2 regions of the Mesorhizobium sp. M0904 genome follow, and region 1 is predicted to be linked to the other one. Evidence: riboswitches for the same ligand, from Rfam matches in the RefSeq annotation. Region 1 holds a riboswitch; the other holds the start of a gene.

The links. Region 1 has a riboswitch for cobalamin ahead of metE (5-methyltetrahydropteroyltriglutamate--homocysteine S-methyltransferase). Riboswitches for the same ligand answer to the same signal wherever they lie in the genome.
Region 2: it holds a riboswitch for cobalamin, as region 1 does, so the genes downstream of both, NKH80_RS20950 (DUF1636 family protein) here and metE (5-methyltetrahydropteroyltriglutamate--homocysteine S-methyltransferase) in region 1, are expected to answer to the same signal.

What each region holds. Positions count from the first base shown of each region.
Region 1 covers NZ_JAMYOC010000040.1:6,071-11,629, forward strand. The annotation lists gene NKH80_RS28935 (helix-turn-helix transcriptional regulator) at 1-789, shown strand, start outside; gene NKH80_RS28940 (hypothetical protein) at 1,107-1,361, opposite strand; cobalamin riboswitch at 1,917-2,117, shown strand; gene metE (5-methyltetrahydropteroyltriglutamate--homocysteine S-methyltransferase) at 2,213-4,558, shown strand; gene NKH80_RS28950 (FMN-binding negative transcriptional regulator) at 4,657-4,875, opposite strand; gene NKH80_RS28955 (dihydrodipicolinate synthase family protein) at 4,910-5,559, opposite strand, start outside.
Region 2 covers NZ_JAMYOC010000020.1:24,092-29,650, forward strand. The annotation lists gene NKH80_RS20940 (cobaltochelatase subunit CobN) at 1-1,473, opposite strand, end outside; gene cobW (cobalamin biosynthesis protein CobW) at 1,492-2,532, opposite strand; gene NKH80_RS20950 (DUF1636 family protein) at 2,529-2,963, opposite strand; cobalamin riboswitch at 3,002-3,205, opposite strand; gene NKH80_RS20955 (winged helix-turn-helix domain-containing protein) at 3,235-4,434, opposite strand; gene NKH80_RS20960 (NADH-quinone oxidoreductase subunit A) at 4,771-5,136, shown strand; gene NKH80_RS20965 (NuoB/complex I 20 kDa subunit family protein) at 5,127-5,559, shown strand, end outside.

The DNA.
Region 1 (5,559 bases):
GATTTGGCAGAGCAGATGGCAACGACGCAACAGACTGTGGCCCGTTGGGAAACAGGCAAAACGCAGTTGAACGTCGAGCAGATCAAGGACCTTTGTCTCACGTTGAAATGCACGGTCGAGGAGCTGCTGGGCTGGAAGATTGATGTCGAGGAGTGGCGCACGAGCCCGTTTGCAATTGCCGATGCCGAAACGCGATACGGCACGCTCAGAATCAAGACGTCTCTTGGCAGCCGCCAATATCCTATCGATGAAAAGGCGCGTGAATCGATTTTACGTCAGTTGAAGGAACTTCATAATCTGCGTAGAAATAACACAAGCAGGCCATGGCTGTATTGTTGGAGCCTTGACAACAAAATACTCTTGATAAATCCGCAATATGTCCGCACCATTGAGCTTATCGGTGACGATGTAGAGGAGATGCCAGAGTATTATCATCCAGAAATCTATCGGGCTTTGGATGACTGGGATAAGGGTGAGGTTTCAGGAAAGCTGAAGAAAGAATGCGATGCCATCATCGCAGAGATGGGTGATCAGGAAGCCGTGCGCATGGCCTCCTATGTTCGCGTCACATATGACGACGGAGAAGATGAGTGGAACTTCTTGGATGAGGAAACCGCTACGACTTTCTTCGGATTGGAAGCTGCGACCTTTGACGTTCCCCAGTGTAGTTTCGCCGAAGTGGAGGAAGAAGGTTACTACCGAGCGCGATACGCCAACCTTGATCGCGTCGCGGTGATGGAGGTTCCAAGCGACCGTTATCACAGATTGACCGCGCCCGAGGAAGCTTAGAACCATCCACGAAGGGCGCATGTTACATCTCGACCTTGCGTGGTGCGTTTTCAGTACGAGATGACGTTAAGCGTAGGTAGTGGCAGGTAAGAGTGCTCGACCAGAAGCTCAACTGCCTCCTCAATATCGCTGCCGATGTGCCGCAGGACACGTCCACGGGAGCGTGGATAGGCGTGAAGTTCCTGCACTCCACGGTCCGCTCTCCCATCGCCGGTGTGTGCCCGACGCCATCTTGTGGACGAGGTTGGCCGCGTGCACCCGGTTGTATTCCGGCTTGCGGTCCGCCTGGGCGGTCCGCCGCGATGGCTATCTCCATGTCAATCGGCGCCGAACTTTGACTGCCCGCTGCTTTTGATGAATTTGGCGAGGTCCCGCGCATAATCACTCTTGGTCTTCTCCTTGAGGCCCTGTGTCGCGAACTTGTGGTCCAGCAGGGCAAACAGGTCCAAGTCCCCTTCCGCCTGTGGCGCTGGCTTGCCCTCACCGCCCTCGGTTTCCCAATTGGGGACCGCTTCTGCGCGCTGCACCGTGGCGATTGTCCGCCCAAGACGCATCACAAGATCGAACGCCAAACCGTGCGCGTGCACGACGATTTGCCGCTCAGGCCTCATTTGGACAGGACTTGAGCTGGCCCGGTGGTTTGAGCCGGGTTACCTTGAGCCGGTGGGCTGCGAACAAGCAGTTCGAGACATTGGCCTCGATCACTTCGCAACACGCCGCTGCGCCTGGCCTCGGTGTGCTCCCCCCGAAATCGTTGTGTCATATCACCGAGGGCATCACGGCCAACAGCTTCCACATGGGCAACAGCCTCGCCATTGAGCCGAATATGGTCGCGAGCAGATCACCAACGAAGCGGTCGGAACCTCGGAGCCGAAGTTCGACGCCGAGGTGGTTCGCATGATGCGCTAAGCAGCACCACGGCGCTTGCCGGTATGTTTGCTGCCGGCAGCCGACGAACTCCTATCCTCCTGGACAAGGGCGCCGTGCGTCATTGCTTTGATTTACCGGCCGCTCAAGGCTTCCACAGTTTTCGCTTTCGAGGCGACCTTTGGAACATGCCAACGGAAATTTAACATAACGACATAAACATTTCTTTATGCGGCGTTGACAAAGAAGCGAACTGCTGTAATTGTCTCCCGCGTCGTGGTTCTCCGTACGGCGCTGCCGCAGCGGAGCTAAGAGGGAAGCCGGTGCGATGCCGGCGCTGCCCCCGCAACTGTTAGCGGCGAGCCAACCCCACTCATGTCACTGAGGCGAATAGCCTTGGGAAGACGGGTAGAGGCTATGACCCCGCGAGCCAGGAGACCTGCCACGGCGAATTACGTCCACGGGCGGGGTGTCTCGGTGGCCGCTGCAGCCTGGCGTTCGTGCCGGCCTGCTAGCGTCTTCCTTGTCACCGACGCCCCAACCATCGGGGTCTGGCATGACTGTCTCTCAGCAAATTCCTGTAGCAACGCTCGGCGTGCCCCGCTTCGGTCGTCGGCGAGAACTGAAATTCGCGCTTGAAAGCTACTGGTCCGGAAAATCGTCCGCTGCCGACCTTCTCACGACCGCGAAGGCTCTCCGTGCCGCTAGCTGGGAGGAGCAGCACGATCGCGGCGTGTCGAAAATCCCGTCGAACGACTTCTCGCTCTACGACCATGTGCTCGACACCGCAGCCATGGTCGGCGCCGTTCCATCCCGTTACGGCTGGAATAGCGGCGAGGTTCCACTTGACATCTACTTCGCAATGGCGCGGGGCAACCAGGGTCAGACGGAGGATTGTCGACACGCTGGTCACCAGCAGGCGGCTCATCGGTCTGATGTAACCGCGATGGAAATGACCAAGTGGTTTGACACCAACTATCACTACATTGTGCCGGAACTCAACGATGATCAGACGTTCGCCCTCTCGTCGACGAAACCGGTCGATTACTTCATCGAGGCTAAAGCTCTCGGCGTTCACACACGCCCAGTCATCCTTGGACCGATCACCTTCCTCAAGCTGGCGAAATCGCCTGCCGAAGGATTCGATCCCATCGCGCTCCTGCCGCGGCTGCTGCCCGTCTACGAGCAACTCCTGCAGAGGCTGAAGCTGTCTGGAGCCGACTGGGTGCAGATCGATGAGCCAGCGCTTGTCCTCGATCTGAACCCGAACGAACGAGCTGCGTTCGAATTCGCCTATGGCCAGCTGTCGAAAGCCGCGCCCGAGCTGAAGATCATGCTGGCTACCTATTTCGGGCCGCTGGGAGACAATCTCGAAACCGCGGTTTCTCTGCCCCTGGCCGGGCTGCATATTGATCTCGTGCGCGCTCCCGAGCAGCTGGAAACGGTGGGTCGGCTCGCACCGAAGGATCTGGTGCTCTCGCTTGGCTTGATCGATGGCCGCAACGTCTGGCGTGCGAACCTGCCCGCCATTCTCGACCGCATCAAACCGATCGTCGCCGGCTGGCCCTTGGACCGCGTCGAGATCGCGCCTTCTTGCTCGATGCTGCATGTGCCGATCGACCTCCGCATGGAGACGGAACTCGACGCGGACATCAGGTCGTGGCTCGCCTTCGCGGCCCAGAAGACCGACGAGTTGGTGTTGCTTGCCCGGGCCCTGTCCCAAGGCAGGGATGCGGTGGCAGGCGCGTTGAAAGCGTCTGCCGAGGCTGCCGCCACTCGCGTGACATCCACGAAGATCCATGACCCGCTGGTTGAGGGGCGGATCGCCAGCATTGACGACAGCATGAAGCGACGAGAGAGCGCTTTTGCCGAGCGCTCCAGAGTCCAGGCCGGCACGCTCGGGCTGCCGCCGTTCCCGACGACGACCATCGGGTCCTTCCCGCAGACGCCGCAGGTACGCAGGGCGCGGGCCGCTCATGCGAAGGACCAGCTGAGCTATGTCGACTACGAGACCTTCCTGAAGAAGGAGATCGAGGCTGCAATTCGCTGGCAGGAAGAGATCGGGCTGGACGTGCTGGTGCACGGTGAGTTCGAACGAAACGACATGGTACAGCATTTCGGCGAGCAGCTGTCCGGCTTCGCCTTCACCCAGCATGCCTGGGTGCAGAGCTATGGGTCGCGTTACGTGCGCCCCCCCATCATCTTCGGCGACGTATCGAGGCCCAATCCGATGACGCTGCGCTGGTGGCAGTTCGCCCAGTCGCTTACGAAAAACCCTGTGAAGGGAATGCTCACAGGCCCAGTGACCATTCTCAACTGGTCATTTGTTCGCGACGACGTACCCCGCTCCGAAGCATGCCGCCAGATCGCGCTCGCCATCCGCGACGAAGTGACGGATCTCGAATGGTCCGGCGCAAGGATGATCCAGATCGATGAGGCCGCGTTTCGCGAAGGATTGCCACTGCGCCAGTCTGATTGGAACGACTATCTCGACTGGGCTGTCGAATGCTTCCGGATCGCTTCAACGGGTGTAAAGGACGCGACTCAAATCCATACCCACATGTGCTATTCGGAGTTCAACGAGATCATCGACGCGATCGCTGAAATGGATGCGGATGTCATTTCGATTGAGACGTCGCGCTCGAAAATGGAACTGCTGGACGCCTTCACGAGCTCCAAATATCCGAATGAAATCGGGCCCGGAGTCTACGACATTCACTCACCACGGGTCCCGGAAGTCGGCGAGATTTCGGATCTCGTCATGCTTGCCCGCGAGCGACTGTCCGATGCCCAACTGTGGGTAAACCCGGACTGTGGCCTCAAAACCCGCAAGTGGGAGGAGGTCCGCCCTGCCCTCATGAACATGGTTGCTGCAGCACGCGCGCTCCGGGAGAAAGTGTAGGCCGGAAGGTTTCCTGGTTGCTCACCATGTGGTGAGTTAGCGGCTGCCGCATGTGGGCCGTGAATGTGCCAAAACGCGATCACATCCTTTGAAATAAGTCACTCGAGCGAGAAAGTGCACTTTCCTTCGGCACGTGTACTAATCGCGCAGGAATAAAGGGAACCGTTTTCTCCCTGTGACGTGTCGAGTTCGAAGGGGATGTGATTGGCGTCGAGACCGCTCCGGCCATGGGTTATCAGCATGCCAAGTGCGCTGTTCTCGATCAGTTCGTAAAGGACTTCTCGGCTCGGTTCATCGAAATGCGCGGGTACATACATGACAGGTTCCTTCACTGGCCGCCGGGTTCGCTGTTCACCGGTTGACATCCGATGGCAAGCGTTCCAACGCGGCGGCGATCTGGCGCTTCGCTGCTGAGGGCAGAGGCAGGATGGGACGCGGGGGGTCGGCACGGCAAATGTCGAGCAATTCGGCAAGTGCATAGACGACGCGAAGGCTCGAGAACTCCTTGAAGAGGCTCCAGAGCGGCGCAAGCGCGGCATCGATCCGTCGCGCTTCGGCCGCATCGCCCTGCTGCGCCGCTGTGACGATCTTTGTGCAGACCTCGGGCAGGATGCCCGCGAGGACGCTGTACCATGTGTCAGCGCCAGCGATCATGGCCTCTGCAGCGTTCCAGTCGCCGCTGTAGCCGATCGAGAACCCTTCCGGCACAGTGCGCCTCTGGTCGGCCAGATGGCTCTTGATCGCATCGCCCTTGTCTGTCGGATTCTTGATAGCGACGATCCCCCGCACCTTTGCCAGGCGGCTGACGAGTGCTGGGGTGAAACGGAAATGCGTCGTTCCTGGATTGTCGTAGATGACGATCGGAAGGCCACTTTCGCGCGCCACCGTGGAGAAATGTTCGAACACCTCGTCATCAGTGAGCGGGGTGTAAGAGGCGGCGGCAAGCAACCCCGCGGCAGCCCCAAGGGCCTTAGCGTCCTGCGCGAGCCTCACTGCTTCGT
Region 2 (5,559 bases), on a different contig from region 1:
TGCAGAAAGAGCGAGATAATCGTCCAGTCTCAGCCCACCATTGCCCCGTTCCAGCAAATCCAACAACTCCCTTGGCGTTTGCGGAATCCTTTCAACGGCGTAGCCCTGTTCGCTCAGGTCGTGCAGCATTGCCAGCACGCTGGACGGCACGTCGAGGCCGACGGCGTAGCCGGTGCGACCGGGGGCGCTCGGATAGTCGGGGATCAGGATGGCGAGCTTGCGTTCCGCGCGCGGCGTCCGCTGCAGGCGCACGAATGCCTCGATACGGTTCGCCACTTGCGCGACGCGGTCGGGCTCTGGCCGGTTGGCGAAGGCGCGGAAGGCCAATGCAGGATCGGTTTCGCTTTCGCCCTTGAAGGAAATGGCGCCGGCCAGGATGCGGCCGTCGAGCTCGGGCAGGACGACATGCATAACAAGGTCGGCCGGCGCCAGGCCGCGCTGATTGGTTTGCCAGATGTCGCGGCGGGTGGTTGCGACGATGACCTGGAACACCGGCACGCCGGCGCGGTCGAACAGGGTTTCAACGCCCGGCTCGGCCCCGGAGGCGAAAGCTGTGGCAGTGATGATGGCGGCAGGCTTCAGCGTTGCAAGCGCGGTTTCAACAAAGGCGAGTGAGGCCGGGTCCTTGAGGCTGGAGACGAAGATAGGCACGGGAGCCATGCCGCGCGCGCTCAGCGCTTCGAAAAGTGCGTCGATGGGCGCGACGTCGGCGGCGAGCAGCATCGAACGGTAGAAGAGAATTGGCACGACGTCCCCATCCCCCTCGAGGGGAGGGTGGCCCGAAGGGCCGGGTGGGGTCGTTGCGGCAGTGCTCGACATTTTTTTCTGTCGGCGCGCTTCAAAGTGTTGGCACGCTTCGGAGAGGACACCACCCTCGGCCTTCGGCCGGACCCTCCCCTCGAGGGGGAGGGGGACGACCCCCAGCCCCGGCTCGTAAAATCCCGCCTTTGGCACGCTAACAGGTTCGGCTACCGCCGCACCCGATCCAGCGAGACTTGCCAGCCTCTGCACCAGCGCCGTCATATTTGCCGGCCCGCCCTCGCGAAAATAGCCCAGCAGGGCGTCCAACTCCTCGCGCGGCAGCGTCGAGCCTTCGATCAGTCGCAAATCCTCGTCGTGGCTCTCGCCCGGTAGGAGCGCCAGCTTGATACCGCGATTTCGCGCGATAACGGCGAGCTGGTCGCAGCCATAGCGCCACCACTCGTAGCCGCCGAGAATGCGGACCAGAATGACCTTGGCGTGGCGGGCGACGCTCTCGGTCCAGAGGTCGACGGACATCGGATGGCGCAGGTCGCGCAAGGCGGCGAGCCGCATCGAGGGCAGGCGGTCCGCATCCGCCTTCCACGCCGCCGCCAGCCCGGCCAGGTCGCTGTCGGTGAAGGACAGGGCCACGACATCCGCAGGCGTTTGCCTGAGATCGACAGGCTCGGCGAGATCGTCGAGCGAGGCGGATGTGGTGGTGAGGATGTGCATCGCGGCTCGTACCTGGGGTCAGCCGGCGAGGATACGCTCTATCGCCGGGCGGTTCAGCCCTTTCAGGCCGATGACGACAAGGCGCGAGCGGCGATCGTCTTCAGCCGTCCAGGCGCGGTCGTAATAATGGTTGACGCGCGGGCCGACGGCCTGCAGCAGGAGCCGCATCGGCTTGCCGCCAACCTCGACGAAGCCCTTGACGCGCAACACGTTTTCCTCCGCCGCCGCCGTGGCGACGCGTTGTGCGAGCTCGTCCGGGTTGGACACGGACGCGATGTCGATGACGAACGAGTCAAAATCGTCATGTTCGTGGTCGAGCTCGTCGTCGTGATGGGTCTTGCGGTTCTCGATGTCGTCCTCGACGGCGAGGCCGAGGCCGAGCAGCACCGACGGATCGACCTTGCCTTGCGAAGTCGGCACGATCTTCACCGCCCGCGCAACATGCTTGCCGATGACGGCATTGGCACGGGCCGAGCCGGCTGCGTCCATCAGGTCGCTCTTCGACAGGATGATCAGGTCGGCGCAAGCGAGCTGGTCCTCGAATACTTCCTCGACCGGATCGTCGTGTTCGAGCGTCTCGTCCTGCGTGCGCTGCGCCTGCAGGGCGTCCATGTCGTTGGCGACGCGGCCATCAGCCAGCGCCGGTCCGTCGACGACGGCGATAACGCCATCGACGGTCACCCGGCTCTTGACCGACGGCCACTGGAAGGCCTGGACCAGCGGCTTGGGCAGGGCCAGCCCGGACGTCTCGATCAGGATATGGTCGACCCTCGGCATCAGCGACAGGATCTGGTCGAGCGCCGGGACGAAATCGTCGGCGACGGTGCAGCAGATGCAGCCATTGGCCAGCTCGACAATGTTTTCCTCGGGGCAGGTGTCGATGCCGCAGCCCTTCAGGATCTCGCCGTCGATGCCGATGTCGCCGAACTCGTTGACGATGATGGCCAGCCGCTTGCCTTTGGCGTTTTCGAGCAAATGGCGGATCAATGTCGTCTTGCCGGCGCCGAGAAAGCCGGTAACGATGGTGCAGGGGACGCGCGAAAGGGAGGCAGCGGTCATATCAAGTCCTTCAAAAGGTCGAGGGGAGGGATGCGGGCAACCAGACCGCGCTTCAGACAATCGGGACGGCCGCGCCACGGAATGAGCCCATCCGTCGAGGTGGCGAACAGCTTTGCGCCGGTCACGAGATCGGCGCCGCTGGTCGCGGTCAGGTCGCCGAAGACGTAACTCCAGCAGCCGCCGCGCAGCATGGCGGCGCTGAGCCGGCGCTTGCAATTGCCGAGGCATTCGACGGTGCGGATTTTGATGTTTTCGCCGGAAGCGGCGCGGCGCGTGTCCTCGGCGAGCAGTTCGCCGGCGCGGGGATGAGCGTCCGAACCGGTCTCGTCACGGCAGGAAGAGCAGACGATGACGGTAACGCCGGCCAGGGAATCGTCAGGGCCGGACAATAAATCCGCTGTCTCAGCCGAAAAACTGCTGTCGCGTTCCAAATCAGGCTCCTTGCCCGGAAAACCCGCCAGGCGATCGGATTCTTATGTCCTAGACGGCAGGTCTCCTGGCTCGCGGGTCATCGCCTTGGTGCCGCCTTCCCGGGAATATCCCAGTGGTTTTCGGCCTTGGCTCGTCGCTTACAGTTGCGGGGACAGCCGCGGATTTGAAATCGAGATTTCGCACCGCATTCCCTCTTGGCCCCTGCCGTTGCGGGCAGGGGACCGTCTGGAACGGATTTAGGCTTGTGGAGGCAGTCGTGTCAACGCACGTCTATGACGCGGCGATATCTGCGAGCGGCCGGCCAAGGTCGCCGGCAGCCGTCACCTCGATGCGCTCAAGCCCGAGCCAGCCCTGCATCTGCTTCAATTCCTCGAAGAGTTCGGCAGCGGTTTGTGGCGGGGCGCCGGGCTCCGCATAGGCGGCATGGACGCGCAATACGCCGGCCGGACGGTCGGCCCTGAGGTCGACGCGCCCGACGAGGCTGTCGCCGAGCAGGAACGGCAGCACATAATAGCCATACCGGCGCTTTTCGGCCGGCGTGTAGATCTCGATGCGGTAGTGGAAGTCGAACAATCGCTCGGTGCGCGACCGCTCGAAGACCACGGGATCGAACGGCGCAAGCAAGGCGCGCGCCTCGATCCTGCGCGGCAAACGGACGTTCTTGTGGAGATAGGCTGTTTTGCTCCAGCCGTCGACGCTCACCGGCAACAGCTCGCCAGCCTCGACCAGCTCCTCGATGCGGCCCTTAATATCGGCGGGCGAGAGGCGGAAATAGTCGCGCAGGTCGCCTGCCGTGGCGACGCCATGGGCGCGGGCGGAGATGCGCAGCAATTCGCGGTGGGCGTCCTCGGGGCAGGGAACCGGTAGAGCGAGTATCGCGGGCGGCAGTACGCGCTCCGGCAGATCGTAGAACCGTTCGAAGCCGCGGCGATGCGCGGTGGTGATGCGGCCGGCCCAGAACAGCCATTCGAAGGCGTGCTTGGCATGGCTCCAGCCCCACCAGCCGCCCGAACCCTTCTGGCCTTCGAAAGCCGACGCCGCGATCGGGCCTCGTTCGGCGACCTCGCGATAGATGTCTTCGATATAGGCGGCGTGCTCGCGGCCCCATTTGGCCAGTCCGCTGTACATTTCCTCGCCGCGCTCGGCCCGCTGCATGCGCCAGCGCATCAGCGGATAGGTCTCGACCGGCAGGAAGGAGGCTTCGTGCGCCCAATATTCAAAGACCATGCGCTTGCGCGTTATGGCGGCGTCGTCGAGCAGCGCCAGCTTGTAGGGGCCAAGCCGCGAATAGAGCGGCATGTAGTGGGCGCGCACCACGGCGCTGACGGAATCGATCTGCAGCAGGCCGGTACGGGCAAGCACGCGGGCCAGATGTCGGCGGTCGGGTGTACCGGCGGGTCGGGGGTCATTGAATCCCTGTGCCGCCAGCGCGATGCGGCGGGCCATGCGAAGTGAGATTTTTTCCTTCATCAATGCGGGTATCCTGATGATGCCGGACAGAGCAGAGAATCTGCGATTCCGCGCCATGCTAGCAGGGTTTTGGCGGCATCCATGTTAGGAGAGAAAAGTGGAGTGAAAAGTGAAAGAAATCAAACAGGAGCGGATCTGACCAGTTTTCCCGGATATGCCGCCCAGTACCGCGATTTGAACAAGGTTTGACTTGCTTCGCCGAAAGCGCTGCGCTAACCCTCGCCGCGTTGCAGCATAGAGCCCCCTTAAAACGGTTCAGTGGTTAAACTGTCACGCTTCCGCAAGTGGGTCCGGTGCTGTAATCAGAGTGGATTGGCCGCCAACGGAAACTGCAGCATGAACGCACTTTTAGGTTCGTACCTGCCCATCGTCCTGTTCATCGGCGTGGCGCTGGTGGTCGGGCTGGCGCTGCTTGCCGCACCCTTCCTAGTGGCCTACCGCAACCCCGATCCGGAAAAGCTTTCGGCCTATGAATGCGGCTTCAACTCGTTCGACGATGCGCGCATGAAGTTCGACATCCGCTTCTACCTGGTGTCGATCCTGTTCATCATCTTCGATCTGGAGGTAGCCTTCCTGTTTCCTTGGGCGGTGTCGTTCAGCCAGATCGGCATGCTCGGCTTCTGGTCGATGATGGTGTTTTTGGCGGTGCTGACCATCGGCTTTGCCTATGAATGGAAAAAAGGAGCGCTGGAATGGGATTGAACGACAGTTCCGGCACGCTCGTCGCGCCGAAGCCCAAGGGCCTCATCGACCCCAACACCGGCAGGCCGGTGGGGTCCGACGATCCGTTCTTCCTGGAGATCAACAACGAGCTCGCCGACAAGGGCTTTCTCGTCACCTCGACCGAGGCGCTGATCACCTGGGCGCGCAGCGGCTCGCTGATGTTCATGACCTTCGGTCTCGCCTGCTGCGCGGTCGAGATGATCCATACCTCGATGCCGCGCTATGACTCCGAGAGGTTCGGTGTCGCGCCGCGCGCGTCTCCGCGTCAGTCCGACATCATGATCGTTGCCGGCACGCTGACCAACAAGATGGCGCCGGCGCTGCGCAAGGTCTACGATCAGATGCCGGAGCCGCGCTACGTCATCTCGATGGGCTCCTGCGCCAACGGCGGCGGCTATTATC